DNA from 4 places in the Streptomyces sp. NPDC091281 genome. Region 1 is predicted to be linked to each of the others. Evidence: riboswitches for the same ligand, from Rfam matches in the RefSeq annotation. Region 1 holds a riboswitch; each other region holds the start of a gene.
What was found. Region 1 has a riboswitch for cyclic di-AMP ahead of ACIQPQ_RS33905 (transglycosylase SLT domain-containing protein). Riboswitches for the same ligand answer to the same signal wherever they lie in the genome.

Region 1 (5,242 bases):
GGACATCATGGCGCCGAAGCGGCAGGCGACGGCGACCAGGGAGCCGGTCTTGCCGCCGAGCACGTCGAGGTAGTGGTCGACGGGGTCGCGCCCGTCGGTCGGCCCGGCGGTCTCCAGGATCTGGCCGGTGACGAGGCGCTCGAACGCCTCCGCCTGGACCCGGACGGCCTCGGGGCCGAGGTCGGCGAGGATGTGGGAGGCGCGGGCGAAGAGGAAGTCGCCGGTGAGGACGGCGACGGAGTTCCCCCAGCGGGTGTTCGCGCTCGGCACCCCGCGCCGTACGGCCGCCTCGTCCATGACGTCGTCGTGGTAGAGCGTGGCGAGGTGGGTCAGCTCGACCACGACGGCCGAGGGCACGACCCCGGGGGCGTAGGGGTCGCCGAACTGGGCCGCGAGCATCACGAGCAGCGGCCGGAACCGCTTCCCGCCCGCGCGCACGAGGTGCTGCGCGGCCTCCGTGATGAACGGGACCTCGCTCTTCGTGGCTTCGAGCAGGCCTTCCTCGACAGCCGTCAATCCGGCCTGGACATCGGCTTCCAGAGCCTGGTCCCGCACGCTCAGCCCGAACGGCCCGACGACGGTCACGAGGGGTCTCCTGTCTGCTGGTGTCTTCCGGCGATCACACGGTTTGTCGATACGTCGCTGCCCTCACTCAAGTCAGCGTATCCGGTCACGTTTCGATCACCGACAGGCCCCACGTCCCCCTGCCTCGAACTTCGCCCGACCGGGAGGCGCCGACCCACCCGTCCCACCGCCCTCACAGGCATCGCGCGCCCCATATGTTACCGACCGGAAGGTATGTACCCCTTCCGGTCGGGGACACGTCGATCGGCGCCCGCATCCGCACTCCGACCGCGCCCCCTCAGCCACCCCTCCCGACCCTCTTCCACCCCTCACCCCTCACTCCCACAACCCCCACCCCATTAAAGCCACTTGAGCTATATGACCGTTTTACCCGCCTTGTGGACGCAGGTGAGTTGGCTCACCCGTGCCGCCATCGAGCAACCCTGACCGGATTTTTTAATTCCGCTTTGCTCAAGCGGAAGTTGAGCGCCAGCCCCCGCAAAGGATCAAGCGCCCGAAAACCCCAGACCAAGGTCAATAGGGACGACCTGTGAATCAGCCACTTGTTCCCGACATGTGCTCTCGCATACGTTCCCGGCCTGTCGGACAGACGCCTAATCCTGCCGCCGTCCGACAACCCCATCGACGAAGACATTCGCGGCAGGAGCGGGGGACCCAGGTAAGTCGCCGTCCCGGCGCGTACGTCACACACGGACGCGGCGGAACGGCTCGGGGTGAAGCCGCGCCACCGTGTCCGTACGGCGGCCGGCCGGGCACCTCCCCGCCCGAACCCGACAGCTCACCTCGCAGGCGCCGGAGAGGAACCCCTTCATGTCCGCTGTCACCCAGCCCCGCCGCACCCGCACCCGCCTGGTCCGCACCGTCGCCGTGGCCTGCGCCGGCGCCGCCGCGCTCACCCTCCCCTTCATCGGCGCCACCAGCGCCTCCGCCGCCCCCGCCACCTCGGCCGCCACCTCCGCCGGGTACACGAACAACCTCGACGGCTGGATCCGCGAGTCCCTCGCGATCATGGCCGAGAAGGGCATCCCGGGCAGCTACGACGGCATCTACCGCAACGTGATGCGGGAGTCCTCGGGCAACCCGAACGCGATCAACCTGTGGGACTCCAACGCCGCGGCCGGCATCCCGTCGAAGGGCCTGCTCCAGGTCATCGACCCGACGTTCGCCGCGTACCACGTGGACGGCACCGCCTACGACCCGTACGACCCGGTCGCCAACATCACCGCCGCCTGCAACTACGCCGCCGACCGCTACGGCTCCATCGACAACGTCTTCGGCGCCTACTGACGGTCCCGGGCCGCCGGGGTTCCTCGCGGAACCCCCTGAGGGAGCGGAACCCCTAAGGGAAGAGTCGTTCGAGGACGGCGGCCACGCCGTCGTCCTCGTTCGACGTCGTCACCTCGTCGGCCACCGCCTTCAGCTCCGGATGGGCGTTCGCCATGGCCACCCCGCGCGCCGCCCAGTCGAACATCGGGATGTCGTTGGGCATGTCCCCGAAGGCGAGGGTGTCCTCGGGCCGCAGCCCGAGCCGCTCCGCCGCCAGCGCCAGCCCCGTCGCCTTGGTCACCCCGCACGGCTGGAGTTCCACCGTGCCCGGCCCCGACATGGTGACGGTGGCCAGCGAGCCGACCACCGCGCGGGCGGTCACCGCCAACTCGTCGTCGGTCAGGCCGGGATGGCGCAGCAGCACCTTGCTGATCGGCTCGCACCACAGGTCGTCCCGGCGGCCGACCCGCACCGCCGGCAGGGTCGGGTGCGGCATCAGGTAGCCCGGCTCGATCAGGGTCAGCCCGTCGATCCCGTCCTGGTCGACGGCGGCGTACACCTGCCCCACCTCGGCCTCGATCTTGCCGATCGCCGTCTCCGCCAGCTCCCGGTCCAGGGTGACCGACCACAGCAGGCGGTCGGCGCCGATGTCGTAGAGCTGCGCGCCCTGGCCGCAGACGGCGAGGCCTCTGCTCCGCAGGATGTCCAGCAGCGGCCGTACCCGGGGCGCGGGGCGGCCCGTGACCACGAGGTGGCGGGCACCGGCGGCCGCCACCCGCGCGAGCGCGTCGAGCGACCGGTCGGAGAACGTGTCGTCGCCGCGCAGCAGCGTCCCGTCCAGGTCGGTGGCGATCAGGGAGTACGCGCAGCGCGCGGCATATGCGTGGGGTGCGGGCATGATCAGAGAATACGGATTCCGGCCGGATCGGACTCACCGCCGCAGCCGCGCCCCCGGCCCCGCTCTTCCGGCACGCTGCCGGTGCGCTGCCGGTGCGCTCACCGCTCGCTGGCGGTCCGCTTCCGGTGTGCTTTCACCCCGCTTCCCTCCGCTTTCCGGCCGCTTTCCGGCGCAACGCCGGGTACAGGGCGGTTAAAGGCCTCTGCCCGGAATGGCAACAACCAGGTCCGCTCCCTACCGCCCCGCCCGCCCGGAGGGGTACCGTCCCCCTGTCCAGGGGGGACTTGATCGGGGGGTCAGGTTGAGCAGCGGACGTATTCGTGTGCTGGGTCCGGAGGACCTGGCCGAGGGGGACCGGGAACGGTGGCGGGCGCTGCGCGCCGCGTCGACGGCGCCGCGGAACCCCTTCATGGAACCGGAGTTCGCCACCGCGGTGGGCCGGGTCCGGCCCGCCACCCGGGTGGCGGTGGTGTACGAGGGGCGCGAGCCGGTCGGTTTCCTGCCGCACGAACGCGGCGCGCTGGGCCGCGGGCAGGCCCTCGCGCACGGCGTCTCGGACGTGCAGGGCGCGGTCCTCGCGCCGGGCCTCGGTCTGGGCGCCGACGAACTGCTGCGCGCCTGCGGCCTGTCGAGCTTCGCCTTCGACAACCTGGAGGCCGAACAGGGCCTGTTCGTGCCGCACGCGGCGGCGGAGTACGCGTCGTACGTCATCGACGTCGAGAAGGGCTACGAGACGTACGAGTCCGTGCTGCGCGCCCAGTCGCCGAAGTTCCTGAAGACGACGCTCGCCAAGGAGCGCCGACTCGGCCGCCAGGTCGGGGAGTTGCGGTTCGTCTTCGACGAGCGCGATCCGGCGGCGCTGCGCACGCTCATGGCGTGGAAGTCCGCGCAGTACCGCAGGACCGGCCGCCGCGACCGCTTCGCGCAGGAGTGGATCAACCGGCTCGTCGGCCTGCTCGCCGAGACCCGCGCGCCGGACTGCGCGGGCACCCTCTCCGTCCTCTACGCGGGCGGGCGGCCGATCGCCGCGCACTTCGGTCTGCGCTCCTCGACCGTCCTGGCCTGCTGGTTCCCGTCCTACGAACCGGAGTTCGCCAGGTTCTCCCCCGGTCTGGTGCTGCATCTGCGGATGGCCGAGGCCGCCGCCGCCGAGGGCATCGGGCTGCTCGACCTGGGCCGGGGGGCGGCCGAGTACAAGGACGCGCTGCGGACGGGCGAGGTGCCCGTGTACGAGGGGGCGTGGACGCGTCCGGGGGTGGGCGCCGCGCTCCACTGGCTGGGGCGTGAACCGGCGCGCCGGGCCCATCACTTCGTCCGCAACCGGCCGAGACTCGCGGCGACGGCCGCCCGGGTGCTGAAGGGCGCCGGCCGGCTGCGCCGCGCCTGAGCCACCGATCCAGGGGAGGGTGCATGGCGACCGAGCCACGCGTACGGCAGGAGATCCGGCGGTTCCTCGACATCCCGCCGGTGCAGGTCGCCGAGCTGGATCTGGACCCGGGAGGCGGGCCCGGCGGCGGGGACGGGGGCAGTGGCGGGGGCGGGGGCGTTCTGAGACCCGGCCCCGGCAGCCCGCCGGTCACGCACGGCGCGGTGTTCGTGCTGGTCCGGGTGGGCGGACGGCCGGTCGCCACGCTGCTGGGGCAGGTCCCCGAGGGCGCCGATCCGACGACGGTGCTCACCGCGCTCGCACGGGAGCGCACCCCCTCGGACCTCTGCGAACTCCCCGACCTCGCCGTCACCGTGCCGTCGACCACCGTGGTCGTCGCCACCCGCGAGCGCGCCGACCGGCTCGCCACCGCCCTGGACTCCCTGCTCGCGCAGGACCACCCGGACGCCGAGATCGTCGTCGTCGACAACGCGCCCGTCACGGACGCCACCCGCGACCTCGTCGTCCACAAGTACGGTGACCGCGTCCGCTACCTGACCGAGCCGGTGCCCGGTCTCGCCGTCGCCCACAACACGGGGCTGGCCACCGCCCGGGGCGACGTGGTCGCCTTCACCGACGACGACGTGGTCGCCGACCCGCGCTGGCTCACCGAACTCACCGCCCCCTTCAGCGCCGACCCCGGCCTCGGCTGCGCGACCGGTTTGATCCTGCCCGCCCGGCTGCGCACCCCCGCGCAGGTGCTGCTGGAGAGCCACGGCGGCTTCGCGAAGGGCTTCACCCCCCGCACGTACGACCCGTACGACCCGCCCGCCGACGAGCCGCTGTTCCCGTTCACGGCGGGCCGTTTCGGCTCCGGCGCCAACATGGCGTACCGCACGCGCGTCCTGCGCGCCGTCGGCGGGTTCGACCCGGCGACCGGCGCGGGCACCCCGGCCCGCGGCGGCGACGACCTGTACGGCTTCGTCCGCGTCCTGGCCGCCGGGCACCGGCTGCGCTACACCCCGCACGCCCTGGTCTGGCACCACCACCGGGAGACCTGGCGCGACCTGGAGACCCAGGCCTACGGCTACGGCGCGGGCCTCACCGCCTACCTCACCGCGATCCTC
Region 2 (5,242 bases), on a different contig from region 1:
GCCACGCCCTGGGCGCGGACGGCGGCGAGCAGGGCGGTCGCGGCGGCGCTCTGGGCGTCGAGGGCGGCCTGCGGGGTGCGGCCGGCCGTCTCGACCCCGGCGCCGACGACCGCGAGATCGGCGTCGGCGCTGACCACGCCCTCACCGGTCACGGTCACGGTGGCGGGAGCGGGGGCGGCACCGGAGACCGCAGCCCCCGGCTGCTCGCCGGGCGCGGCGAAGGCAGGCAGTGCGGGGCCGAGGAGGGCCAGCGCGACGAGGGGCGCCACGACGGCCACCCGGCGGGCGCGGACCCGTGCGGCGCGGGACGACGGGGACGGGATCGTGAACGTACGGGGCATGGCGCTCCGGTCCTTCCGGGGGCGGGCGGCGGCTGCCGTCATCCCAGCAGCCGCACCCGCCCCCGGCGGCACACCACTCCCGCACCCTCACCTCACTGGTGGAGCCCGTCCGGGTCACCGGCCCCCTCGGACCGCGGACCCCGTCCGCTCACTGCACGGCTCACCGCCCTGCTCAGGCCACCCGGGCGATCCGCTCCTTGATGGCGTCCGGGGAGAGCGTGCCCTTGGCGGTCACGTGGTCGCCGGACGACTCCCCGCGCAGCCGCCGCCCGATCCACGGCACCAGGTACTCGCGCGCCCAGTGCACGTCGTCGCGGCGGATCTCCAGGGTGCCGCGCGGCGGGAGCAGCGGCCACGGCTGCTCGGGGTCGGCGGGCACGTCCAGGCCGAGGGTCTGCCCGGCGCGCAGGGCCACGCGCGTGTGCCCCTCGGGGCCGAGGTGGAGCCGGTCGCCGTCCCAGGCCCGCCGGTCCTGCACGGACCTGAGCGACCAGAGGTCGAGCACCGGGCAGCCGTACCGGTCGGCGATGGCGCGCACATGCCCGTTGTACGTGGCGATCTTGCCGCGCAGATGCTTCAGGACGGGGACGCCGCGGGTGTCGAACCCGGTCGTCACGAGGACGGTCCCGGCCGCCGAGGCGAGGGCCGCGACGGCCCGTTCGAAGCGTTCGGCGACCTCGTCGGGGTCGGTGCCGGGGCGGAGGATGTCGTTGCCGCCCGCGCAGAGGGAGACCAGGTCGGGCGCGAGCGCGACCGCGCCGGGAAGCTGGTCCGCCACGATCTGGTCGAGCAGTTTGCCGCGGACGGCGAGGTTGACGTAACGGAAGTCGCCCTCGGGCCTGCGGTCCGCGAGCAGGACCGCGAAACGGTCGGCCCAGCCGACGAACGCGCCGTCGGGGCCGGGGTCGCCGACGCCTTCGGTGAAGCTGTCCCCCAGCGCCACGTACGACCCGATCGGTGATCTCTTGTCGTTCTTCGAATCGTCTGCCACAACGGTTCATGATTCACCTTTGAATGTGACTTACGCGACCGTAGGCAGGGGTTGACGGGCGGTGAGATAAGCCACTCCTAAAGAGTTTCCCAATCAGGGAATAAGGGATCTTCCCCGGAACGGCGCCACAGGGCTGCGGCGGAATGGCGGAACGGCGTCGCGGAACACACCGAAGGCCGGGCCCCCTGGATGAGGGTCCGGCCTTCGGTGTGCGTGTCAGGTGTGGCTCGGGGTGCGGCGGTGTCAGCCGACCGAGACGCCGTGCGAGCGGAGGTAGGCGACCGGGTCGATGTCGGAGCCGTAGTCCGGGGTGGTGCGGATCTCGAAGTGCAGGTGCGGGCCGGTCACGTTGCCGGTGGCGCCCGAGAGGCCGACCTGCTGTCCGGCGGTGACGGTCTGGCCGCCGGAGACGGAGAGCGAGGACAGGTGGGCGTACTGGGCGTAGCGGCCGTCGGCGAGGCGGATGACGACCTGGTTGCCGTAGGCGCCGCCCCAGCCGGCCGAGACGACGGTGCCCGCGCCGACGGCCTTGAGGGAGGTGCCGGTCGGGACGACGAAGTCGACACCGGTGTGGTAGCCGCTGGACCACATGCTCCCGGACATCCGGTACGGGGTGCCGACGGCGGCCCCGGCGACGGGGGCGCTGAAGCCGCTCGCGTTCGAGGTGTCGGCGGCCTGGGAGGCGGAGCCGTCGGAGGAGCCGGAGGCCTTCGAGGAGCCCGCGGAGGACGAGGAGTCCGAAGACTTCGCGGAGTTGGACGACTGTGAGGACTTCTTCGAAGCGGACGAATCCGACTTCTTCGACGAATCACGCGGAGCCGACGGCGCCTTGGAGGCCTCCGTGGCGCCCGCCGGGGCCTTCTTGCCGATCGACAGCTTCAGGCCGGGGTGGATGAGCGACGGGTCGGCGCCGACGGCCTCGCGGTTGTCCGCGTAGAGGCGGGTCCAGCCGCCGCTGACGTGCTGCTCGTCGGCGATCTTCGAGAGGTAGTCGCCGGGGCGCACGGTGTACGTCGTGGCGGCCTTGGCGCCGTCGGCGGACGTCCGTGCGACGGGGGCGGCCTGGACGCTCTGCGCGGCGTGGGAGACGGCCTGGGCGGCGGGCGCCTCGGACGGCGCGGCCTGCGCTCCGCCGGCGCCCATCAGGGGGAGGGCCAGCGCGGCGCCGCCGGTTCCGGCGGCGGCGATCGAGCGGGTGAAGAACTGGGACTTGGGACGGCGGTGCTTACCCTTGGCGGGCATGGCGAATTCCTCTCCGGCGCCTGCGAGGTGAGCTGTCGGGTGCGGACTGGAGATGTCCGGCCGCGCGGGGACGCGGCTTTACCCCGAGCCGTTCCGGGAACCGGAACAGGCGTTACTACCTGTGGGTCCCCCGCTCCTGCCGTGTACGGGTGAGTGGGTGCGGAATCCGGGCGGCGGCAGGATTGGGCGTCCGTCCGGATGGGTCAGGAACGTAAGCGACCAAGACGCACGGGAACAAGCAGAGGTTGCGCTTCCGGTGCATTTCCCTTGATCCCCTTCCGGAATTCACGGTCACCCTGTGTCGACCGGGAGACGTCGCGGGCGGGGAACACCCGCGGAAATCAGGCGTATTACGTGAACATGACGCGCGACATACGGTCACGGATGAGACGCTGCTCACGTGACACCTCTCCAGGTCGCCCTATTCCAGGCCGAGTTGGAACGAAGAAGCCAATCGAGCCAATTCGACTAATTCCATCAATTCGGGCAGACATCCCAGATGTCACCTCACCGCACATCCAACCCAAGGGGGCCATCGGGGGAGGTGTCCGACAGCGGCCGGTGTTCCGGGCTCCTCCGGTTCGGCCGCCCCCGTGTCGTATGGTCGTGACGCAGTGGTCATGAACGTGATCACGAGAGTGGTCACGCAGGTGTTCCGGCGGCCGTCACGAGCCGCGTCGGCCGGAACCACGACCGGGAGGAGCCCCCGTGACGCAGCAGGTCCCGTCGACCGAGCCCGAGCTGGCCGCCGTACGCAACTTCCGGGACGTGGGCGGCCTGCCGACCACCGACGGACGGCGCGTGCGGCACGGCGTGCTGTTCCGCAGCGGCCACCTCGCGCACGCCACCGCCGAGGACGCGGCGTTCCTGTCCTCCCTGGGCCTGCACACCGTCTTCGACTTCCGCAACGCCGCGGACCAGAAGCTGGAGGGCCCCGACGTCGAGCTGCCGGGCACACGGAACGTCAACCTGCCGCTCTCCGACCCGGCGGACGGCGCCGAGTTCTGGAAGATGGTCCGCGACGGCGACCTCGCGCAGCTGCGGGAGATCCTGGGCGACGGCAAGGGCGCGGACCGGATGATCCAGTCCTACCGGGCGATCGTCCGGGAGCGCACCGCCGAGCACTCGCGGGTGCTGCACGCGCTCGCCGAGGACAGCGTGCCCGCGCTGATGCACTGCGCGGCGGGCAAGGACCGGGCGGGCCTGTCGATCGCGGTGACCCTGCTGGCGCTCGGCGTGGAGCGCGAGGCCATCGTCGCCGACTACCTGGAGTCCAACGCCAAGCACCGCCGCTACCGGGTGCACCGCAGCGGCAGCTCGGCCGAGGCGTTCTCCCCCGAGGTGATGGACCTGCTCGCCCCGCTCTTCGACGCCCGCGCCGCGTACCTCACGGCCGCCTTCGACACGATCGAGGAGACCTGGGGCGACGTCGACACCTACCTGGAGCGGGGTCTCGGCCTGTCCCCGCGGACCCGGGAGCGGCTGCGCGAGCGCCTGCTCGACTGATCCGCGCCCGACCCGGCGACGCCCGCCCGACGGGCACCCGACGTCCCGAGGCGGGCCTACTTCTTGGCGCCCACCTCGAACAGCAGCCACAGGAACCCGGCGAAGACGTGGCCGACGGCGATGTAGATGATCAGCCTGATCCACAGGCTGCGGGGGAACTTCTCCTCGATGTCGGTCACGGCGTCTCTCCATGGGTGGGGCCGAGGCACAGGGTGGCCGTCGGGCTCTGCAACAGGGTGTGGACGAAGAGGAGTTCGACGCCGTCGGGGTCCTGGGCGGCGATACGGTGCGGGGTCAGCGAGTCGAAGTGCGCGCTGTCCCCGGGGCCGAGCACGTGCGCGGTGTCGCCGAGGCGCAGCAGGAGCCGTCCGCGCAGGACGTGCAGCCACTCCTCGCCGGGGTGGACCCGCACGATGTCGCCCTGCGAGCCGTGCGGCACCTGCACCCGCAGTGCCTGCATGCCCCGCCCGGAGGCCCCGGCCTGCCAGTACGTCCAGCCGCCCGCGTGGGTCGGCTCCATGTCGGCGGCGCGGACCACGGCGTCCCGGTCGGCGACCGACTCGCCGAGCAGCTCCGAGACGGTCGTACCGTAGGTACGGGCGAGCGCGAGCAGCATCGGCAGCGAGGGCTGGCGCTGCCCGGTCTCCAGCCGGGACAGGTGGGCCGGGGACAGCCCGGCGGTCCGGGCCGCGGCCTCCAGGGTGAGGGCGGCACGCCGCCGGAGGGAGCGCAGTTGCGGCGCGACGGCCGGGAGGTCACCGCCGGGCTCGGGCCCGGACGGCGGGGCGGGGTGGCTCATGACCCCATTCAGCCCCACCTTTGCCTCTGCGGCAAATTTCTTGCCTCTGAGACAAAGAAGCAGGGAAGGGGGGCTCGGTCGGGTCGCCTAGCGGTTGGCCACCGCCTGCTTCACGAGGGTCCTGCCGAAGTCCCAGACGAGTCCGCCGCCGTCGTGGGCGTCGTCCATCACCGCGGTGAAGGCGTCCACAAACCGGTCCACCTCCCGCTCCCCCACGATCAGCGGCGGGATCAGCTTGATGACCTCCAGGTGGTCGCCGGAGACCTGGGTCAGAATCCGGTGCCGCTGGAGCAGGGGGACGACCACCATCTGGGCGAACAGGCCCTTGCGGGCGGCCTGGAGCATGGTCCAGCGTCCGCGCAG
Region 3 (5,242 bases), on a different contig from region 1:
CCCGGCACCCTACGGGGGCCACCCGGTCCACCCCGCCCACCCGGCCCCCGGAAGCCAGGGCCCTTACGGCCCGCACCCCTACGCCCCGTACACCCCGTACGGGCAGGGCGGCCACGACCCCCGCGCGCCCTACCCGCCCCCGGCCGGGTCGCCCTACCCGCCCCCTACGGGTTCCTAGGCCGACGCCTCGGTGAGACGGTCCTGTTCCGCCGCCGTGAGGTCGAGGTCGGCTACCGCGAGCAGGGCGGGGAGCTGGTCGACGGTGCGGGCGGAGGCGATGGGGGCGGCGACCGTGGGCCGGGAGGCGAGCCAGGCGAGGGCCACCGTGGCAATCTCCGCGTCCCGCTCCCGGGCGATCGCGTCGAGCACGGTGAGCACCCGCCGGCCGCGCTCGGTCTCCAGGTGCTTGGCGGCGCCCGAGGCGCGGGGGCTGTCCACGGTCGTCCCCGGGCGGTACTTGCCGGTGAGGAACCCGGCGGCCAGCGCGTAGTACGGCACGGCGGACAGGCCCGCGTCGGCGGCGAGGTCCTGGAGGGGGCCCTCGTAGGTGGCGCGGGAGACCAGGTTGTAGTGCGGCTGGACGGCGACGTAGCGGGCGAGTCCCTCGCGCTCGGCGAGGTCGAGGGAGGCCTTCAGCCGCTCGGGGGTGATGTTGGAGGCGGCGACCTGCCGGACCTTGCCCGCCCGCACCAGTGCGTCGAGGGCGCCGACGATCTCCTCGACGGGCGTCTCGGGTTTGTCGAAGTGCGTGTAGTACAGGTCGATGCGGTCGGTGCCGAGGCGGCGCAGGGAGGCGTCGGCGGCGGCCTTGATGTTGGCCGCGGAGAGGCCGGGATAGTCGGGGTGCTGGCTCACCTTGGTGGCGATGACGACGTCGTCGCGGTTGCCGCGGGCCTTGAGCCACTTGCCGATGAGGGTCTCCGACTCACCGCCGGAGTTGCCCTCGATCCACGCCGAGTAGGAGTCGGCGGTGTCCAGGAAGTTGCCGCCCGCCGCGGTGTAGGCGTCGAGGACGGCGAAGGTGGCCGCCTCGTCGGCGGTCCAGCCGAAGACGTTGCCGCCGAGGGCGAGGGGGAAGACCTTCAGGTCGGAGGAGCCGAGTGTGCGCAGAGAGGTCATGCCCCGTGACAACACCTCGGCCGGAGGCACGTGTTCCGTGCCTCCGGCCAAGGGTTCGCAAACTCCGGGGAACGTCCGGGGGACCTCACCGACCCCCGGCCGCTTCCCCGGAGGGTCTCGGAGGGTTCCTCGGGGCTTCTTCTCAGGGCCCCGCCAGGGACCCGCTCAGGGGTTGAGCCCCTTGTCGCGCAGCCAGGCGCCCGGGTCGATGCCGGAGGCGCTGCCGCCCGGGTGGACCTCCAGGTGGAGGTGGGCGCCGGTGACGTTGCCGGTGGCGCCGACGCGGCCGATGACGTCGCCGGTGCCGACCTTCTGGCCGACGCTGACGCTGATCGACGACTGGTGGGCGAACCACAGCTCGGTGCCGTCGTCGAGGGTCAGCACGGTCTTGTACCCGTACGACCCGTCCCAGCCCGCGGAGGTGATCGTGCCGCTGTGCACGGCCTTGATCAGGGTGCCGGTGGGGGCGGCGAAGTCGAGGCCGGTGTGGTACCCGGAGGACCAGTAGGCGCCCGCCTGGCCGAAGGTCGAGGTGATCGTGTACGACGAGGTCGGCAGCGTGTACTGCTTGGCCAGCTCGGCGAGGCGCTCGGCCTCGGCCTTCTTGGCGGCTTCCTCGGCGGCCTTCTTCTTGGCGGCCTCGGCCTTGGCCTCCGCCTCCTTCTCGGCCTTGGCGGCGGCGGCCGAGGCGGCCTTGGCGGCGGCTTCCTCGGCGGCCTGCTGCGCCTTGAGGTCGACCTGGGCCTGCTGCGACTCGGCCTGCGCCATGATCCGGCTGCGCAGCGACTCGCCCGCGCCGGTGTCGGAGCCCGCGCCGATGCCGGTACCGGTGCTCGCGGTGACGACGGCGCTGTCCTCGGCGACCGTCTCGGCGGCGAAGCTGCTGAGCGCGGGCGCCGTCTCCTCGGGGGTGTCGTCGTCCGAGATCAGGGAACCCACGTTGGGCAGGTCCGGCAGGGAGATGGAGACGGGGGGCTTGCCCGTGTTGGCGCTGGCCATCCCGGCACCGCCGACGGCGGCTATGACACCGACGCCGAGGACGGTGGAGCTGCGGGCGAGTCCGCCACGCTGCTTGGCGACGCGGTGCTTGCCACGGACCGGGCGGACGGACTCCGCGGTGGGATTCCACTCCTCCCAGGGGCCCTCGTCGGTGCGGTAGCTGCCGTAGCCGAAGGTCTGGCTGGGCACGGCGGGGGCTTCGGGGGCAGGCGGGTTCGACGCCACGCGGGCGTACTCCTTTCCTTCCGTCGCCTACCGGGTTAGCTGACGGGTTCGGAGCGGGAAGGTCTCCTACGCGCGTATACCGGCCGTGTTTCCACGGCGGCTTCCGCGTGATTCACCCCAAGGTGGTGGTTCCCCGGTTCCCTTACGGGATTCGGCGCGTGCGCACGGAGCCGACTCTTGTGACGGCTGGGACGACCGCGCTGCGTTATCGAACGTTAATAGACCCGGGCCCGGGATTCCAAGCCGTTCCGCTTGATCAACAAGATTTCTGGCCTGGACTTTCACCCCAGGAGCGGTGAAAAACGGGCGAGTTGACCTCGCCCGAGGAATAACCCGGCGGCCCGCTTAAACCTGACGGTGACTCAGCTGTAACCGCAGCCCACTCGCGTGATCACCGCACGTGACGAAGGTCAGGGGTGGCGGACGGCGAGCAGCGCCATGTCGTCCGTGGTCGCGCCCCCGGTGTGCCGGTGCACGTCCTCGGCGAGGGCGGCGATCACCGCGGCCGGGTGCCCGAAGATCCGTCCGGCGAGGCGCTGCGCGGGGTCGTAGAACCGGCCGGAGCGGTCGCGGGCCTCGGAGAGGCCGTCGGTGTAGAGCAGCAGCGTGGCCCCCGCCGGGAAGGGCGTCTCCTCGGCCCGCCCCGGCACGGGGTGGAGGTCGCCCATGCCCAGCGGCAGGGCGGGGTCGCGGACGTCGAGCACGCGCACCGCGCCGTCGGCGTGCAGCAGCAGCGGGGGCGGATGGCCGTGGCTGAGCAGCCGCAGGACGCCGTCGCCGTGCGGGAGTTCGGCGAGAACGGCGGTGGCGAACCCCTCGGCGGCGTGCAACCGCGCGCCCACATCGGACGGACCGCCGCCGCGCCCCGGGTCGTAGGGGTCGTACGAGTCGTACGGATCTTCCGAGGCGTGCGGGCCGTAGGGGTCGTACGGGTCGCGCGCGTCTCGCCCGTCCTGCGGGGCGGACGGGTCGTACGGGTCGTAGGGGTCCCGGTGGACGCACCACTCCACGCCCTGGCGGGTCAGGGCGTGCTCCAGCCGTGCGGCGACCGCCTCCAGGGTGGCTTCGCGTTCGGCGGCCTCGCGGAAGGCGCCGATGACGGTGGCGACGGCGGCGACGGCCCCCATCCCCTTGCCGCGGACGTCCCCCACGATGAGCCGGACGCCGTGGGCGCTGTCCTGGACGGCGTAGAGGTCGCCCCCGATGGCGGCGTCGCGCTGGGCGGCCTGGTAGCGGGCGGCGACGCGGTAGCCGCCGATGCGGTCGGGGGGCCGGGGCAGCACCGCGCGCTGGGTGGCCTCGGCGATGTGCCGCGCGGAGGCGAGGCGGGCGTCGCCCCGGCGCAGGACCTGGTTGAGGAGCGCGGCGAGGACGGTGACCGTGACGACGGTGACCAGTTCGGTGATGGTGGTCTCGTCGGGCCGCACGTGGTGGTAGGCGTGCACCAGGTAGGTCGCGGCGAGGGCGGCGAGCCCGGTGACGAGGGTGCCGGTGAGGGTGAAGAAGGGGGCGGCGACGAGCGGGGCGGCGGTGAAGAAGGGGATCGCGGTGAAGTACTCGGGGGTGCTGACGTCGTAGCCGATGCCGCCGACGATCAGCAGGGCGGGCAGGAGGCGCAGCAGGGTGCGCGGGGACGGACGCCGCCCGCGCACGCCGGATGCGGCCCGGGGCCCCTTGTCGTCCACTCCCCCAGGCTGGCGGGGTCCGGGACGGGCGGCGAGCGGGGTGGTCCGACCGGAGGACCACCCGGACGGGAGGACCATCCGCGCCGGAGGCGCACAACGACCGAGGGCCGGAACCCTGTAAAGGATTCCGGCCCTCGGCCTTCAGTAGCGGGGACAGGATTTGAACCTGCGACCTCTGGGTTATGAGCCCAGCGAGCTACCGAGCTGCTCCACCCCGCGTCGTTGTGTTCACAGCCTACGTCATTTCTGAGGCGCTCGTGACCACGGGTGGTTCCGGGGGCGTACGGGGGCTACGGGTCCGGCTCAGAGGAGGTGCTGGTTGGGGGCCTTGGCCTGGGACTCGTACGCCGGGAGGACGAGGACGTCCGCGCCCGCGGCGGTGAGCAGGCCGGTGCCGTCGGCGTCGGGGACGAAGGTGTCGGGCTCGCGCCAGGCCGTCACCACGCGGCGGACGCCCGCGTCGAGGATCAGGCGGGCGCAGGGCGCCGGGCGGGAGGCGCGGCGCACGCAGGGCTCCAGGCTGGAGTAGACGGTGGCCGTGGGCAGCCGCGGGTCGGCCGGGTCGATCTTGGCGAGGGCGGCCTCCTCGGCGTGCACGACCGGGTCGCCGTCCTCGCGGGAGTGGCCGCGGGCCAGTTCGGTGCCGTCGGCGGCGACCACGACGGCGCCGACGCTGAACGCGGTGCGCGAGGGCGGGCAGGCGGCGGCCAGTTCGCAGGCGAGGGCGAGCCAGTGCCGGTCGGCGGCGGCGGGGCGCGGGCCGGTGCCGGGCGCGGTCGGCTCGTACACGGCGAGGACCACGTCCTCGATGCGGCGGGTGGAGACGAGCCGCAGCCGTCCGCCCTGATAGCCGCCGGGGCCGAAGAGGCGGGGCGCGGCCGGGTCGCCGACGAAGAGGGGGGCCGTGACGAGCTGGAGTTCGTCGGCGAGGCCGTCCCGGAGCAGCTGGGTGTGGATCGTGCCGCCGCCCTCGACCATCAGCCGCCGCACGCCCCGCACGTCGTGCAGGTGCTCCAGCAGCCGCCGCCAGTCCAGGTCGTCCCCCAGGGCGACGACGTCGGCGGCGAGGCCGAGCGCGCGGGCCCGCTCGGCGCCCGCGCCGGTCGTGTACAGCACCTTGTCGCCGCCCGTGTGCCAGAACCGGGCGGCGGGGTCGAGGTCGCCGGAGCCGCTGACCATGACCTTCAGCGGGTACTCCGGGCGGCCCGCGGCGA
Region 4 (5,242 bases), on a different contig from region 1:
CAGTGGGCGGGGTACTCGTGCCGGTCCGACGCGCTCTGCATGGGGCCCAGCGTACGGCTCGCGTACGACAACGGCGCGAGGCAGTGTGGGGCGGGCGCGGGTCCGCGCCGAGGGGGGCGTGGGGCCGTGTGCGGCGCGCGCGGGGATCGCCGGGGCGTCCGGCGTCCCGTCGGCGCTCCGCGTGTGGAACACTGGTCTAGACAACCTGAGACACCTGAAGGGCAGCATCACATGGCTGAGCGCCGCGTCAACGTCGGCTGGGCCGAGGGTCTCCACGCCCGCCCCGCCTCCATCTTCGTCCGGGCCACCACGGCCACCGGCGTCCCGGTCACCATCGCCAAGGCGGACGGCAGTCCCGTCAACGCGGCCTCCATGCTGGCCGTCCTCGGCCTGGGCGCCCAGGGCGGCGAGGAGATCGTCCTCGCCTCCGACGCCGAGGGCGCCGACGCGGCCCTGGACCGGCTGGCCAAGCTGGTCGCCGAGGGCCTGGAGGAGCTGCCCGAGACGGTCTGAGCCCCGCGCTCACCGCACCCGCGGGCCGCGTCACCCCGTCCGGGGGTGGCGCGGCCTCGTCGTTTCCACCCGCGCCCGCGAAAGGGCGGGCAAGGGAGACGTTGGGCCCGAGAGAAGGCAGGCCGGAAAGAGGCCATGCGAAAGGCGGTACGGCAGACGAAAAGCGCGCTCCGCCGGAATACGCGGGCGCGCCGGACGACGGGCAGCGGAATTCACGCGCCGTCTGTTTCTGATCGGTTTCTCACCGACTTCCGATCGTCCACGCATTCACGGGACGACACCGCTTTGCGGGCACCTGACGCAGGGTCCGCACAATTGACTGCCCTTTGTATACGGCCCTCGTGTTAATGGCGCGGACCGGACATGTTTACGGCATGTTGCGAAGTCCTCACACGGTCCGGGCGGTCCCCCCGCGCGAAGCGCAGCCGGTGCGCGGACGTCGCGCGCTCGGTGTGCAGCGCCGTGACCGCCCGCGCGCGCTCGTGGTCGCCGCGCGCCACCGCGTCCACGATCGCCCCGTGCTCGGTCCAGGACTCCAGCGGGTCGGCGGGCGCCTCCACCGCGTACATCCAGGAGATCTTGTGGCGCAGCTGGGTCAGCGTGGCGGTCAGGGACTGGCTGCCGGATGCCTGGGCCAGCGTCTCGTGGAACCAGCCGCCCAGGGAGCGCAGGTCCTCGCTGTTGCCCCTCCTGGCCCGCTCCTGGCCCAGCCGGACGAGTCCGCGCAGCACCTTGAGGTGGGCCTCGGTGCGCCGCTGGGCGGCCCGCGCGGCGCCGAGCGGCTCCAGCAGCATCCGCATCTCCAGGAGGTCGGCGGCCTCCTGCTCGGTCGGTTCGGCCACGCACGCGCCCGCGTGGCGCCGGGTGACCACGAAGCCCTCGGCCTCCAGCGTGCGCAGGGCCTCGCGGACGGGGACGCGCGAGACACCGTAGCGGCGCGCGAGGAGTTCCTCGGTGAGGCGGCCGCCGCGCTCGTAGACACCCGCGACGATGTCGTCCCGGATGGCCGTGCACACCGAATGTGCCGGAATTCGCATGACCGACCTCCGCGGTAATCCCCGTGAAACGTCGACGATTGACGTGTGTTCCGTGACTCTATTGCAACGTGCGGGAATTTCCGATGGCAGCCGGGAATCCAGGGATATTTTTTGGCCGACACGGGGCCGAAAACGGCGAAAGCCCCGGCCGCGGGGGCCGGGGCTGGACGTCCTGTCGCCGTCCGCTGTCGGACGCGTCCGCCGTCAGACGCGTACGCCGTGCTGCCGGAGGTAGCCGACGGGGTCGAGGTCGGTGCCGTACTCCTGGCCGCTGCGGGCCTCGAAGTGCAGATGCGGTCCGGTGACGTTGCCGGTGGCGCCGGAGAGCGCGATGCGCTGCCCGGGGAGGACCCGCTGTCCCACCGAGACGGCCACGGAGGACAGGTGCCCGTACTGGGTGTACGTCCCGTCGTGCATCCGCAGGACGACCTGGTTGCCGTACGCGCCGCCCCAGCCCGCCTCCACGACGGTGCCGCCGCCCACCGCGTGCACGGGGGTGCCGGTCGCGGCGTGGAAGTCGATCCCGGTGTGGCTGCCGGAGGACCACAGGGAGCCGCCGGAGCGGTACCCGGTGGAGACGTAGGAGCCGCTGATCGGCGCCACGAAGGTGTTGAGACGCTTGCGCTCGGCCTCGCGGGCGGCGCGCGCCCTGGCCTCCCGCTCCGCCTTGACCTTGGCCGCGGCCTGCGCGGCGGCCTCCTTGCGCTCGGCCTCCCGCTCCGCGGCCTGCGACTGGACGGCGGCCTGGTCGTCGACGCGCGCGGCGACGGTCTCGCCGACGATGACGACGGGGGTGAGCCCGGTCCGTTCGGCGGGCGCCTCGGCGGCGTGGGCCGGCGCGGAGGCGACGGTGGCGAGGACGCCGGTGGTGGTGAGCGCCGCGACACCCGCCACGCGGGCGGTGGTGCGCTGCGTGCGGCCGGGTCGCCGGTGCTTCCCGGAGGCGCAGATGAACGCCATGGAGGTGAGCGGTCCTTTCCTTCCCTCTCGCCTACCGGGTTAGCTGACGGGTTCGGAGCAGGAAGGTCTCCTACGGGCCCCCTCGCCTGCGCGCGGGCACCCGATTCACCCCAGGGACTGCCTTCGTTGGGTCCCCGGCTCCCCTGGCTCGCGCCGTACGGGGACTCGGCGATGACTGTCCGGTGCCGCGGGCGCGGCGCACTGCCTGACGGACAGCCCGGACGAACCTAGACACCCACGCCTTCGATTCCCAAACGGGAGGGGGCCTTTGTAGCGCATGACACAGGCCAGAGGGGCCGCCTCCCCCGCAAATCGGGCATGCCGACGGGAGGGGAGTGAGTGGCGGGCCGAGGGAACGCGGTCGGCCGAACCTCGGGCCCCGGGAGGCTGATACGCCTTCCGGGGCCCAGGTCGCACACGCGTCGTGCGGCGACGAGCGGGCGACGCGCGCGTGGCACGCGGGCGCCACGCGCGGGCGACGCCGCTCGGTCACTCGGTCACTCGGCGGAGACGACCGTCACGTCGCCGATGCCGAGCGCCTCGACGGGCGCCTTGATCTGCGCGGCGTCACCGACGAGCACCGTGACCAGGCGGTCGACCGGGAAGGCGTTGACGACCGCGGCGGTCGCCTCCACGGTGCCGGTCTCGGCGAGTTGACGGTAGAGCGTCGCCTGGTAGTCGTCCGGCAGGTGCTGCTCGACCTGGTCGGCGAGCGTGCCCGCGACGGCGGCGGCCGTCTCGAACTTCAGCGGGGCCACACCGACGAGGTTCTGCACGGCCACGTCGCGCTCGGCGTCGGTCAGCCCGCCCTCGGCGAGGGTGCGCAGCACCTTCCACAGATCGTCCAGCGCGGGACCGGTGTTGGGGGTGTCCACGGAGCCGCTGATGGCGAGCATCGCGGCGCCCGACCCGTCCGGCGCGGACCGCAGGACCTGCCCGAAGGCGCGCACGCCGTACGTGTAGCCCTTCTCCTCACGCAGGACGCGGTCCAGGCGGGAGGTGAGGGTGCCGCCGAGGCAGTACGTGCCGAGGACCTGGGCGGGCCACACGCGCGCGTGCCGGTCGGCGCCGACGCGGCCGATGAGCAACTGGGTCTGGACGGCGCCGGGCCGGTCCACGATGACGACCCGTCCGGTGTCGTCGGCGGTCACCGGCGGCACCGGGCGCGGCTGCGCCGAGGAGCCCGTCCAGGCGCCCAGGGTCTCGCCGAGCAGCGCGTCGAGGTCGACACCGGTGAGGTCGCCGACGACGACGGCGGTGGCCGTGGCGGGCCGGACGTGCTTCTCGTAGAACGCGCGCACGGCGGCGGAGTCGATCTTGTCGACCGTCTCTGCGGTGCCCTGCCGCGGACGCGACATGCGCGCGGTGGCCGGGAACAGCTGCCGGGAGAGTTCCTTGGCGGCGCGCCGGCCCGGGTTGGCCAGCTCGTGCGGGATCTCGTCCAGGCGGTTGCGCACCAGGCGTTCGATCTCGCCGTCGTCGAACGCGGGCGCGCGCAGGGCGTCGGCGACCAGGCCGAGCGCCTTGGCGAGCCGGGAGACCGGCACCTCCAGGCTGAGCCGTACGCCGGGGTGGTCGGCGTGCGCGTCGAGGGTGGCGCCGCAGCGCTCCAGCTCGGCGGCGAACTCCTCCGCGGAGTGCTTGTCGGTGCCCTCCGAGAGAGCGCGCGCCATGATCGTGGCGATGCCGTCGAGTCCGGCCGGTTCGGCGTCCAGGGGCGCGTCCAGGTTGACCTCGACGGCGACGACCTGCTGGCCGGGGCGGTGGCAGCGCAGCACGGTGAGGCCGTTGCCGAGCGTGCCGCGCTCGGGGGCCGGGAACGCCCAGGGCCGGGCGTCGCCGGGCTGCGGCTGCGGGTGGAAGTCCATCGCGGTCAGCTCGCTCACTGGGCCGCCTCCTCGTTCTGGTCCTCGTCGGCGGTGGTGTCGGCCTCGGCGTCACCGGTCGTGTCGGCGGCCTCGGTGGGCTCGTAGACGAGCACGGCGCGGTTGTCGGGGCGCAGCCGGGCGGCGGCGATCTCCCGGACCTCGTCCGCGGTGACCTCCAGCACGCGCCCGACGGCGGTCAGGGCGAGCTGCGGGTCGCCGAACAGGACGGCGTAGCGGCAGAGTTCGTCGGCGCGTCCGGCGACCGTGCCGAGGCGGTCCAGCCACTCGCGCTCCAACTGGGCCTGCGCGCGCTCCATCTCCTCGGCGGTCGGGCCCTCCTCGGCGAAGCGGGCCAGCTCCTCGTCGATGGCGGTCTCGATGACCGGCACCTCGACGTCGCCGGACGTCTTGACGTCCAGCCAGCCCAGGGAGGGCGCGCCCGCCAGGCGCAGCAGACCGAACCCGGCCGCCACCGCCGTACGGTCGCGGCGGACCAGGCGGTTGTACAGGCGGGAGGACTCGCCGCCGCCGAGGACGGTGAGCGCCAGGTCGACGGCGTCGCACGCGCGCGTGCCGTCCTCCGGGAGACGGTAGGCGGCCATCAGGGCGCGCGCCGGAACCTCCTCCTCGACGACCTCGCGCAGTTCCTCGCCGATGACGTCGGGCAGGGAGCCGTCGCGGGGGGTGGGCTTGCCGTCGTGGGCGGGGATGGAGCCGAAGTACTTCTCGACCCAGGCGAGCGTCCGCTCGGGGTCGATGTCGCCGACGACCGACAGGACGGCGTTGTTGGGCGCGTAGTACGTCCGGAAGAACGCGCGCGCGTCCTCCAGGGTCGCCGCGTCCAGGTCGGCCATGGAGCCGATC

Region 2: it holds a riboswitch for cyclic di-AMP, as region 1 does, so the genes downstream of both, ACIQPQ_RS16130 (peptidoglycan DD-metalloendopeptidase family protein) here and ACIQPQ_RS33905 (transglycosylase SLT domain-containing protein) in region 1, are expected to answer to the same signal.
Region 3: it holds a riboswitch for cyclic di-AMP, as region 1 does, so the genes downstream of both, ACIQPQ_RS23080 (M23 family metallopeptidase) here and ACIQPQ_RS33905 (transglycosylase SLT domain-containing protein) in region 1, are expected to answer to the same signal.
Region 4: it holds a riboswitch for cyclic di-AMP, as region 1 does, so the genes downstream of both, ACIQPQ_RS25415 (M23 family metallopeptidase) here and ACIQPQ_RS33905 (transglycosylase SLT domain-containing protein) in region 1, are expected to answer to the same signal.

What each region holds. Positions count from the first base shown of each region.
Region 1 covers NZ_JBIVUY010000016.1:201,049-206,290, reverse strand. Annotated here, with positions in the region: gene ACIQPQ_RS33910 (polyprenyl synthetase family protein) at 1-585, opposite strand, end outside; cyclic di-AMP (ydaO/yuaA leader) riboswitch at 1,198-1,390, shown strand; gene ACIQPQ_RS33905 (transglycosylase SLT domain-containing protein) at 1,396-1,872, shown strand; gene ACIQPQ_RS33900 (HAD family hydrolase) at 1,925-2,749, opposite strand; gene ACIQPQ_RS33895 (GNAT family N-acetyltransferase) at 3,051-4,136, shown strand; gene ACIQPQ_RS33890 (glycosyltransferase) at 4,160-5,242, shown strand, end outside.
Region 2 covers NZ_JBIVUY010000005.1:364,409-369,650, forward strand. Annotated here, with positions in the region: gene ACIQPQ_RS16120 (SIMPL domain-containing protein) at 1-341, opposite strand, end outside; gene ACIQPQ_RS16125 (SGNH/GDSL hydrolase family protein) at 514-1,332, opposite strand; gene ACIQPQ_RS16130 (peptidoglycan DD-metalloendopeptidase family protein) at 1,576-2,574, opposite strand; cyclic di-AMP (ydaO/yuaA leader) riboswitch at 2,579-2,744, opposite strand; gene ACIQPQ_RS16135 (tyrosine-protein phosphatase) at 3,283-4,080, shown strand; gene ACIQPQ_RS16140 (DUF6126 family protein) at 4,137-4,259, opposite strand; gene ACIQPQ_RS16145 (helix-turn-helix domain-containing protein) at 4,256-4,879, opposite strand; gene ACIQPQ_RS16150 (aspartate aminotransferase family protein) at 4,967-5,242, opposite strand, start outside.
Region 3 covers NZ_JBIVUY010000008.1:402,527-407,768, reverse strand. Annotated here, with positions in the region: gene ACIQPQ_RS23090 (PrsW family intramembrane metalloprotease) at 1-178, shown strand, start outside; gene ACIQPQ_RS23085 (aldo/keto reductase) at 175-1,119, opposite strand; gene ACIQPQ_RS23080 (M23 family metallopeptidase) at 1,285-2,343, opposite strand; cyclic di-AMP (ydaO/yuaA leader) riboswitch at 2,351-2,510, opposite strand; gene ACIQPQ_RS23075 (PP2C family protein-serine/threonine phosphatase) at 2,754-4,028, opposite strand; tRNA gene ACIQPQ_RS23070 (tRNA-Met) at 4,174-4,247, opposite strand; gene ACIQPQ_RS23065 (dihydrofolate reductase family protein) at 4,332-5,242, opposite strand, start outside.
Region 4 covers NZ_JBIVUY010000010.1:208,225-213,466, forward strand. Annotated here, with positions in the region: gene ACIQPQ_RS25400 (GNAT family N-acetyltransferase) at 1-41, opposite strand, end outside; gene ACIQPQ_RS25405 (HPr family phosphocarrier protein) at 232-513, shown strand; gene ACIQPQ_RS25410 (GntR family transcriptional regulator) at 858-1,550, opposite strand; gene ACIQPQ_RS25415 (M23 family metallopeptidase) at 1,755-2,510, opposite strand; cyclic di-AMP (ydaO/yuaA leader) riboswitch at 2,524-2,691, opposite strand; gene ACIQPQ_RS25420 (M16 family metallopeptidase) at 3,008-4,396, opposite strand; gene ACIQPQ_RS25425 (M16 family metallopeptidase) at 4,393-5,242, opposite strand, start outside.